One region of the Paenibacillus sp. GQ49 genome, then DNA from elsewhere that is predicted to be linked to it. Evidence: predicted binding sites of a transcription regulator. Region 1 holds the regulator's gene; each other region holds the start of a gene.
The links. The regulator NrdR, encoded in region 1, represses ribonucleotide reductase genes. The targets are predictions, from matches to a motif close to AACACNATATATNGTGTT.

Region 1 (3,286 bases):
CTGCGCTGGATGCGAAGACTGTCTGTATTGCCAGCGCTATTGTTAATGATTATGGGAATAATGAAGTTGTTATGAGGTGAAACGATGAATATAGGCTTAACCGGCGGGATCGCGACAGGCAAAAGCAGTGTTTCCGCCTATCTCGCCAGTAAGGGAGCGTTGCTCATCGATGCAGACGTTATTGCCCGGGAAGTTATGATGCCCGGGCATCCCGTGTTGGCCGCCGCTGTTAAGCGGTTTGGACAAGCCATACTGAACGAAGATGGAACACTGGATCGGAAAAAGCTCGGAAGCATTGTTTTTCAACAACCAGAGGAACGGAAGGCATTGGAGGCCATTACACATCCGGCGATCCGAAGAGAGATGCGCGAACGGGCTGCTGCATACGAATTGCAACATCCGGATAAACTTGTGGTGTCTGATATTCCATTGCTCTACGAATCAGGTCTGGAGGACGGTTTCGAGGAAGTCATGGTCGTATATGTCCCGAGATCGGTGCAACGAGATCGCTTGATGAGTCGGGATGGAATGACTGCAGCACAGGCCGAGGCTCGAATGGATGTACAGATGGATATTGAGCGCAAAAAACAGCTGGCAGACATTGTCATCGATAACAGCGGCTTATGGTCTGCGACGGAGCAGCAAATTGACTCATATCTACAGCGTAAGGGTTTGTTATGAGAATATTGCGTAAGAAACGTGTACTGCTGTTGATGTTTGTGTCCTTTGTACTGGTGTTATTTCTGAATACAAACTGGATGGCATGGTTCTATCCCATTCATTATAAGGAAGAGATTCGTGCCCAATCTCAGAGTTATGAGGTTGATCCGTTTCTTATTGCTTCCATTATCAAAGTGGAGACCAATTTTAAGACAAGCAAGGAATCCAAACGAGGTGCCATTGGGCTCATGCAACTGATGCCAGACACGGCAAACTGGATACTGGAACAAGCCAAAATTCCCGACACTTCGCTGGAGGAATTAAAGCACGAGCCTGAACGCAATATTCAGTTAGGTACATGGTATCTACGGAATCTATCCGATCAATTCGATGGCAATGAAGCAGTTATGATCGCTGCCTATAATGCGGGACCAGGCAAAGTAAACAGTTGGCTTAGAGATGGTGTGTGGGATGGCTCGTTCGATACGGTGAAAGATATTCCGTTTGGTGAGACGCGTCACTATGTACAAAGAGTCATTTACTATTATAATCAGTATGTAAAGATCTATAATACGTTCTAAGTATATAAGTAGAAGCACAGAGCAGGCCGGTTATTCACCGGCCGCTCCATGCTCCTCTGTGTAGCCTATTACGATGCAGATATTATTGGTATTGACCTGCCAATTGCTGTTCTGCAATTGTTACCAGACGCTTCGTGATGTATCCACCGATCGAACCGTTCTCGTAAGAAGTCATGTTACCTTGGTATCCGTCTTGTGGGATGCTGATTCCGAGTTCTTGAGCAACTTCATATTTCATTTGCTCGAGTGCTGCGGAAGCTTTAGTTACCACCAGGTTGTTGGAGTTACCATTGCTTTGTGCCATTGCTGTTCACCTCCTCGCGGGTTGGTAAAAGTATTATGTGTCGGCAATGCATTTTTCATTACAAAATCAAGACAGGGAATATGTGGTAAAAAGTAAAACGTGGGAAGTGATCTGATTTGAAGTGTCCTTATTGCGGTTATATGGGTACCAAAGTGCTTGATTCGCGTCCGGCCAACGAGGCAAAATCCATTCGTCGTCGCCGTGAGTGTGAGCAGTGTGCCCGAAGATTTACAACGTTTGAGATGATTGAGGAGACTCCACTGATCGTCATTAAGAAAGATGGCAGCCGGGAAGAGTTCAGCCGGGACAAGATTCTCCGCGGGCTTATTCGTGCCTGTGAGAAACGTCCAGTCTCCGTAGAGACCCTGGAGATGATGGTATCTGAAGTAGAGAAATCTCTGCGCAATACAGCAGATGCTGAAGTTGAGAGTCGCCAGATTGGTGAGTTGTTGATGGAACAGTTGTTTCCAGTCGATGAAGTGGCGTATGTCCGTTTTGCGTCGGTTTACCGCCAGTTCAAAGATATCAATATGTTCATGAAAGAGCTGAAATCCCTGTTGTCCAAAGACGATCTGGAGGATTAGTGAAGTTGGTAAAGGGAGAAGAGCAGTCTGGAGTTCCAGTCCGTGTGTACCAGAGAAATCGGTTGTTCTTCTCCAATCACTTTAGATCTTGAGAAAGTGATTGACAGCGAAAGCTGGATTTTATATGATATAGGAGTCGCCTGTGGAACGTAGCAGTGCTGGACAAGTTATCTATTTCATATCCTGGGGCCTTAGCTCAGCTGGGAGAGCGCATCGCTGGCAGCGATGAGGTCAGGGGTTCGATCCCCCTAGGCTCCATAGTCAAGAACGCCATCACATTATTGTGATGGCGTTTTTTTGTGGTGAAATAAATCAGAACATGCATTAATTAATTAGAATTTTTGGACTTGGTGACGAGCCTGGTGACGAATATTCTAGATGCAAAAATAGAGGGTTTAAAGTCCTGACTGTGGAGTTGTCAAAAAAATTTCAGTTTGAAAACAAGGAGACCCTTCCGGCTGGATATTGTCCAACCGGAAGGGTCTGCATTTATCTGTATACGCTTTCACTTAGCCAGATATTCGACGAACCTTACAAAGATCGTGGCTACTTCGGCGCGGGTGGCGGTGGCTTTGGGAGCAAAAAAGTTGTCCGGCTTGCCTACTACAATGCCGATGTCCCGTAGTGCCTGAACGGCCTCCAACGCCCAAGAGCTGATCTCACTCTCGTCTGTGAAGGACTTAGCGTGGCTATCAGGTAGCTCATAGCCCTTGTACTTCATGTAGTTGTACAGTATCACCAGCATCTGCTCGCGCGTCATCGGTGAATTGGGATCAAACAGGTCTGCGTTTGTACCGTTGACTATGCCTTTTTCGGCTGTCCACTCGGCTGCTGCCGTGTACCATTGTCCGTCCGTCACGTCGCTAAAGCGGGAACTCGTGTAGCTGTAGAGGTTTACGTTCTCAAGATTGGTCAGTACCTGCACGAACATTGCACGCGTCATTGCGTTGCCAGGTGAGAACGTTGTGGACGTCGTGCCGTTGAAAAGATTGTATGTGTAGGCGAAATTTATATCGTTGTAGAACCAGTCGTCCATGTTGGCATCCCTGAAAGGATTGCCCGATATCACGAGGAAGCCCAGTGGGGTGGCGTCATCAAACGCCAGCTCCGTACCCTCACGGATGTTCAGCGACATGCCGTTATCTAAGCTAACTTTT
Region 2 (3,286 bases), on a different contig from region 1:
GCTCATCCGGTCACAGAACTCTCTCATGGTCCGAATAATGTTCAGTGCTTCACGATGTACATGAGTGTCCTGCCCATGATGGCGCCCATAGAGAGCTGTCATACATTCCGCAAGACCGATAAAACCAAGAGATAATGTTCCATGCTTTAAAAGATCGGCAACCGGCTCGTTCGGGCCAAGCTGTTCTCCACCTTCCCATACACCCTCTCGCATCATGAAGTCCGATGCCTTGGCAGGCTGTGCTGTCTGAATTCGGTAGCGGTGCAGCAGGCCGGAAGCGGCATTATGCATAACCGACTCCAAAGCAGTATAGAATCCGGCCCGGTCAGCGACAGCTCTGGCACCTTGGCAGATGCCAAACCGGATGCCCAGTTTCACGAGGTTAATGGTGTTGAAGGACAGATTACCTTTACCACTTTGACGATTGCGACCAAAGCGGTCAGCCAGTGTACGTGTGCGGCATCCCATAGTTGCGATGATCGTATCCGGATCTTCCGGATGATAGAAAGGCAGATTGAAAGAGGCATCCACATTGACAAAGTTGGGATACATCCGCCGGGATGAACAGGTGACTGCGAGCCGGAACAGATCATAGTTCAGCTCTCCTTGAGCCTGATTGATCCCCTGTTTACATTGGAAAATATGTTGAGGGAACACGGGAGTCTCCCCGTTGCCCAGGCCACGGATGGTTGCTTCCAGCAATGAGCGTGATACCAGCCGACCTTCTGCTGATGTACATAATCCATAGTTCAGTGAAGTGAATGGAATCTGACCACCTGCACGACTGCTCATCGTATTCAGGTTATGAATCAGCGATTCAGCAGCTTGTCCTGTCTCCAGTTCAGTCTCTTCATAGGCGAAGGCATACGCCTGCGGGCACTGATTCTTCGCTTCGATGCTATCCAGATGAAGCTGTTCATCCCCGATCAGGACATTTTCACCGAAGAGCCGTTGCCCTTTGCGGTAATGTTTGCGGAACGATCGCTGTACATAGGGAGCTAGATCCCAGTCGATTTTATTGGCTGACACACCACCGTATTGACTGTTCTGCTGGGACTGGAAGATGATCGCAACCAAGGCCATGGCAGACATGATGGTCTGAGGTGTGCGAACCGATCCGTTACCTGTATTGAAACCTGCAGCCAGAAGACGGTCAAACGGGATAAAGATGCAGTTGGTCGTTCCAAGTGCATACTGATCCAGATCGTGTACATACAGATCCCCATTCTCCACAGCTTGGGCAAGCTCTTCCGGCAACACATGACGCAGAGCATGCCACTTGGCTGTCTCCGAACCGAGCCTGCTCATCTTGCCGCTGAAGGAGTCTCCGTTCAGATTGGCATTTTCCCTCAGCGTATCGGCGTCTTCTGCGCCAATAATTCGTCTTCCCAGGTCGGATAATAGATCGGATGCCGGTGGAGTGGCATACTCAAGCATGTTCATGTAAGGTTCCTCCTAAAATGATTGAATATCATTCAATTTCCGTATAACACTATATGTAGATTCCTCTTATCCATTTATAAACTATATGTGGTTTTTTGGGTGTGATAATGGTCACATAGTTTACAGGACAAAGCGGACTTTCCTTTAATTGCTGTGGATAAAGGTTCCCAAAGTTTGAGTAGAAGCGTATAATTTCTAGTTATCCTGCAAGGATAATATCCGAAGTTGGACAGGATGGACTTTAATCAATCTGAAAAGGCGTTTTGCCATAATTTTTCGTTTGTTAATCCATCCGTTTAAGAACTGTTTTAACCGCAAATGGGCAATAAACAGGAAGTATGATTCTCTTATACAGCTACGGTGTTAATCATATAAGTATAGATTGTGACAGCTATTCGGATTTTTTGATGAACCCTTGTACGTGATTACACAATTATGATCTACAGATTGGATAGTGCAGCTAAGATAAAAGGGGTGGATCATGGGGACGGCAGAAGGCATTACGAGAGGCTTCTATGAAGATATACAGGAAGCTGCGGCCCATATTGTAGACGTACTAAGTGGTATATTGAAGGTCAATACCATCTTTGTTGCTACGAATGACGGTTTGACGAATGTCATTCTGGAGGCGTTCAATCGCAAGGAAGAATTGATTGTAAAAGGTAGCGAACTTCCATTTGAAGATTCTTACTGCAGCTTGGTATTAAAAGATAAACATGAGAACCTTACAATCCAGAATACATGTGAACATCCGATGACAAGATTCATGGATGTCACGAGCGGGCTCGGCAATCGTTTCTTCGTGGGCGTGCCTATCATGCGAAGATCTGGCGAAACATTCGGGACCATCTGTCTGATGGATAATCCTGATTATGTAATCAGTGAAACCGACATGAAGACGCTGAAGGCGATGGCTGTATTCCTTGGCTATGTTGTGGACCTGGAGAGCACACTGCATCTTCAGGAGCGTAAACTGAGTGATTCGGAACAAATGCAAGAGCAGCTCCAGGCAGAGAAAGAACGAGCTGAATCGGAGGCCATGACCAAATCACAGATGCTAAAGCTGATGAGTCATGAGATTCGCAATCCGTTGAATGGCATTCTGGGACTGACTGATCTGATACGTACACCGGATATGCCTGAGGAGCAGTCAGAATATGTGAATATGATTGAGACGAGCGGCAATATTCTACTTTCTTTGTTGAACAATATGATGAATTTCAACATCAATGAGACAGGTAAAACGGTTATACATGATGATCCTTTCGATCTGGTAGGTACAATCGAGAATACGGTCTATCTTTATGCGGGAATTGCGGCTGGCAAGAACATTGAGCTGGGATTAAATCTGGAGCTGAATGTGTCGCAAGTATTCGTTGGTGATGAGATCAAGATCGGACAGCTGCTTGCACATGTCATTCAATACGCTCTCGATTCAACGCGTGAGGGCTCCGTCCTGATCACGGCAGTGGTGAACGGAGAAGAGACCGAAGAGACCGGTACACTTCTGCTCAAGGTGAATTACACGGGTCAGATGTTATCGGACAAGAAGAAACCAACCTTTAACAGCCAAGATGAAAAATTGAATATCCAAAAACTGATTGGAAGCAATCTGGGTTTAGCTGTAAGCCAGAATCTTGCCATTCTCATGCATGGCCGTATTCAGGTGAGCAGTGTGAAGGAAAATGAGACGGAATTCAACATTTCACTTCCGTTACGCAGATACTGGGAGTTACCTCAGCTCGCAAGTGTTCAGCAGCGGTTAAAAGGGAAAAAGGTGTTACTTGCCAAGGACCCTGACATTTTGCAAGGTGTCTCTTCCCTGATGCGTAGGTGGGAGATG
Region 3 (3,286 bases), 140 kb from region 1:
TCGACAGATTAACCAGCGTCACAAATACAGCATCCCGACTGCTGCACACTTCACGCTGCAATGTAACAAGGGAGAGCATGCTGCTCAGATTGCCGCCAGCTTCCTGGTACTGGTCTTTGACAAAGGAAGTCACGCCATCATAAAGCGCTTGTTCTTCGGGCGATAGTTGCAGATTCACGTTGGAGACGTTCCGTTTGGTAAATTGAACAGGGCCTTCGCCGCGACGGTTACGAATCATGACTTTGGATAACTCGTTTTTAAGCTGTTCCTGATTTTTCGGAACCCGTTTGTCTACAACAAAGTTGGCCGCAAAGTCACCCTGACGACCTAGTTGACCGGGCTTCAGTAGGTTGATCAGATTGAACAATTCACTCATATCGTTCTGCACAGGTGTAGCTGTGAGCAGCAGGCAATACTTTTTGCGCAATTTCAGCATGAATTGATAGTTGGTTGTTTTCTTGTTTTTGAGTTTATGAGCCTCGTCAATAATAATCATGTCGTAATCAGTATTCAGCAGCATATCTTTATGCGGGTCACGTTTGGCTGTATCCATGGAAGCAACAACCACTTCATTCTGCCAGGAATAGGCCTTTTTCTGGGCAATAGCAGGGATGCCAAATTTTGAATTCAACTCCCGTACCCATTGCAACACAAGAGAGGCTGGCACGAGAATGAGTACCTTGGATACAAGACCTCGAACCATATATTCTTTCAGAATGAGACCGGCTTCAATGGTTTTGCCCAGACCCACCTCATCGGCGAGAATGGCCCGGCCTGACATTTCAAATAATACTCTGCGTGCAGTGTCCATCTGGTGAGGGAGTGGAGTGAGACCTTGTAGATGCTTGAGACATTGGATCTCGTCAAAATTGGGAATCAGGTTGGTCTCTTCGGCTTGAATGCCGAGTTGGAAGAGTCGATAATCCCCCCAAGGACCTCCTTTATCCAGTCGTGATTCCAATTGATTAATCCAGCTTCGATCAAATTCCAACGGAACGGGCAGCTCGGCTACAGGTTGATTCGTGTGGTGCGGGTTTTTCCGGTTCATGGTGTTTCCTCCCCTGCCATACGTGATGACGTTTTATTCGTAGGTAATAGTATGGACGAATGAGAGTCAGTTCATAACTATGTGGGTTCAAATAAGGAATATTTACACTTGTCACTCCGATGACAGAATAACCTTCCAATCGCTGTTATCCCCAGATTTTTTTGATTCCCTTGTCCAAAGGGGGAAAACCCGGGGATAAAGGCGAACGCTTCGCTTTTTCAGGTTTTTTCTGTCCTCTCCGTTGACGTGCAAATGATTAGTTTAACTTATATTGAACCCAGAAATTTAGTAAAGGCACATTTTTTTTCTGTCCCAAAAAAATTCACAGATATCGTATTCATGCGTATGAGGGTGTGTGAAGAAGATTGTCCGAGCAGGGGAGTCTATAAAATAAGGTCTGTGATAAAAGTCATATGGAAAATCAATATATGGTGTATTATACTGGATTTATATCACTATATGTGGTGTATCGTCATAATTTACTCTTATAGTGAAAATGGAGCTTTATACCGGGGAGGTTGAATGTAGCGATGAAATCGAACCAACGATCGTACCAATTAGAAGGACTTAGCGAAAAAATATTTCTGGACCGATACGCCTGGAAGGACGCTGATTCGAATCATGCCAAGGTTGGAGATGTGGTATTGGTATTAACGAAGGATGATCCGAAGTTCCCAACCAAGGAAGTGGGCGAAATCATAGAACGTCAGGGTCAGCTTGTACAGGTAAGGACTCGAAGCGGAGAGATCATCGAGACAAACGTGGAGAAATTGACACTCAACATAGAAAAAACACCGGAAGAGATGTGGGACCGTCTTGCCAAAGCGATGGCTTCTGTCGAATCCACAGCCGAGCAGCGGGCAACGTGGGAATCCAAGTTCCGCTCTGTGCTGGAAGATTGGAAGTTAGTACCCGGAGGCCGCATTGCTGCCGGTGCGGGGGCAAGCGATGAGTTAACACTTTTCAATTGTTATGTCATTCCGTCTCCGCAAGACAGTCGGGGTGGCATCATGAAGACTTTGACCGAGATGACGGAGATTATGGCACGTGGGGGAGGTGTTGGCATTAATTTGTCCTCTTTGCGTCCTCGCCGAGCGGTGGTGAAAGGTGTCAACGGATCATCCAGCGGTTCCGTATCGTGGGGAGGATTGTTCAGTTATACGACTGGACTGATTGAACAGGGTGGGAGCCGCCGGGGTGCGCTCATGCTGATGATGAATGACTGGCATCCGGATGTGCTTGATTTTATTACCGTGAAACAAACGATGGGGCAGGTGACCAATGCCAATCTGTCTGTATGTGTGAGCAACGCATTTATGGAGGCTGTCAAGCAGGACGGTGATTGGGACTTGGTTTTCCCCGATACAAACGATCCAGACTATGATACCGAGTGGAACGGGGATATGCAGCAGTGGAAAGCCGCAGGTCATTCGGTGGTGCACTATCGTACACTGAAGGCTCGCGAAATCTGGCATACCATTATTGAATCAGCCTGGAAATCGGCAGAGCCTGGTGTGGTATTCATGGAGTACTATAACCAGATGTCCAACAGCTGGTACTTCAATCCGATTATCTGTACTAATCCGTGCGGGGAACAAGGCCTGCCTGGCTGGGGTGTATGTAATCTGTCTGCCATTAATCTGTCCAAATTCTACAATGAAACAAATCATGATGTGGCATGGGATGAACTGGCGGAAACCACTCGCATCTCGACTAGATTTTTGGACAATGTTATCGATGCAACACCATATCATTTTGAGGAAAATAGACTGAATCAGCAGCGTGAACGCCGGGTTGGGCTTGGCACAATGGGACTGGCAGAGCTGATGATTAAGCTGCGTATTCGATACGGCAGTCCTGAATCTCTTGTTTTTCTGGATAAACTGTATGGATTCATGGCGAAGGAGGCCTATCTGGCATCGGCAGAGATTGCAGCAGAGAAGGGAGCTTTTCCAGCTTTCGAAGCTGAACCGTATTTACAGAGTGGATTCATGAAAAACATGGTTGCGACGTACCCTGAAGTGGGAGAGGCCATCCGTAAACAGGGCATTCGAAATGTCACACTGATCACACAAGCGCCAACGGGAAGTACAGGTACGATGGTGGGCACATCAACAGGTATTGAGCCGTATTTCGCCTTCAAGTATTTCCGTCAAAGCCGTCTAGGTTATGATGAACAGTTCGTACCGATTGCACAAGACTGGCTGGATGAACATCCGGGTGAAGCTTTACCAGACT

Region 2: the regulator NrdR is predicted to act here: its motif matches at 1,489-1,506, upstream of AC6CIF_RS08085 (anaerobic ribonucleoside triphosphate reductase).
Region 3: the regulator NrdR is predicted to act here: its motif matches at 1,500-1,517, upstream of AC6CIF_RS02165 (adenosylcobalamin-dependent ribonucleoside-diphosphate reductase).

Annotation. Positions count from the first base shown of each region.
Region 1 covers NZ_JCAXEL010000001.1:606,336-609,621, reverse strand. Annotated here, with positions in the region: gene AC6CIF_RS02835 (manganese efflux pump) at 1-75, shown strand, start outside; gene coaE (dephospho-CoA kinase) at 85-681, shown strand; gene AC6CIF_RS02825 (lytic transglycosylase domain-containing protein) at 678-1,241, shown strand; gene AC6CIF_RS02820 (alpha/beta-type small acid-soluble spore protein) at 1,324-1,545, opposite strand; gene nrdR (transcriptional regulator NrdR) at 1,662-2,129, shown strand; tRNA gene AC6CIF_RS02810 (tRNA-Ala) at 2,315-2,387, shown strand; gene AC6CIF_RS02805 (S-layer homology domain-containing protein) at 2,635-3,286, opposite strand, start outside.
Region 2 covers NZ_JCAXEL010000003.1:201,566-204,851, forward strand. Annotated here, with positions in the region: gene AC6CIF_RS08085 (anaerobic ribonucleoside triphosphate reductase) at 1-1,443, opposite strand, end outside; gene AC6CIF_RS08090 (hybrid sensor histidine kinase/response regulator) at 1,925-3,286, shown strand, end outside.
Region 3 covers NZ_JCAXEL010000001.1:469,257-472,542, reverse strand. Annotated here, with positions in the region: gene AC6CIF_RS02170 (DEAD/DEAH box helicase) at 1-1,048, opposite strand, end outside; gene AC6CIF_RS02165 (adenosylcobalamin-dependent ribonucleoside-diphosphate reductase) at 1,579-3,286, shown strand, end outside.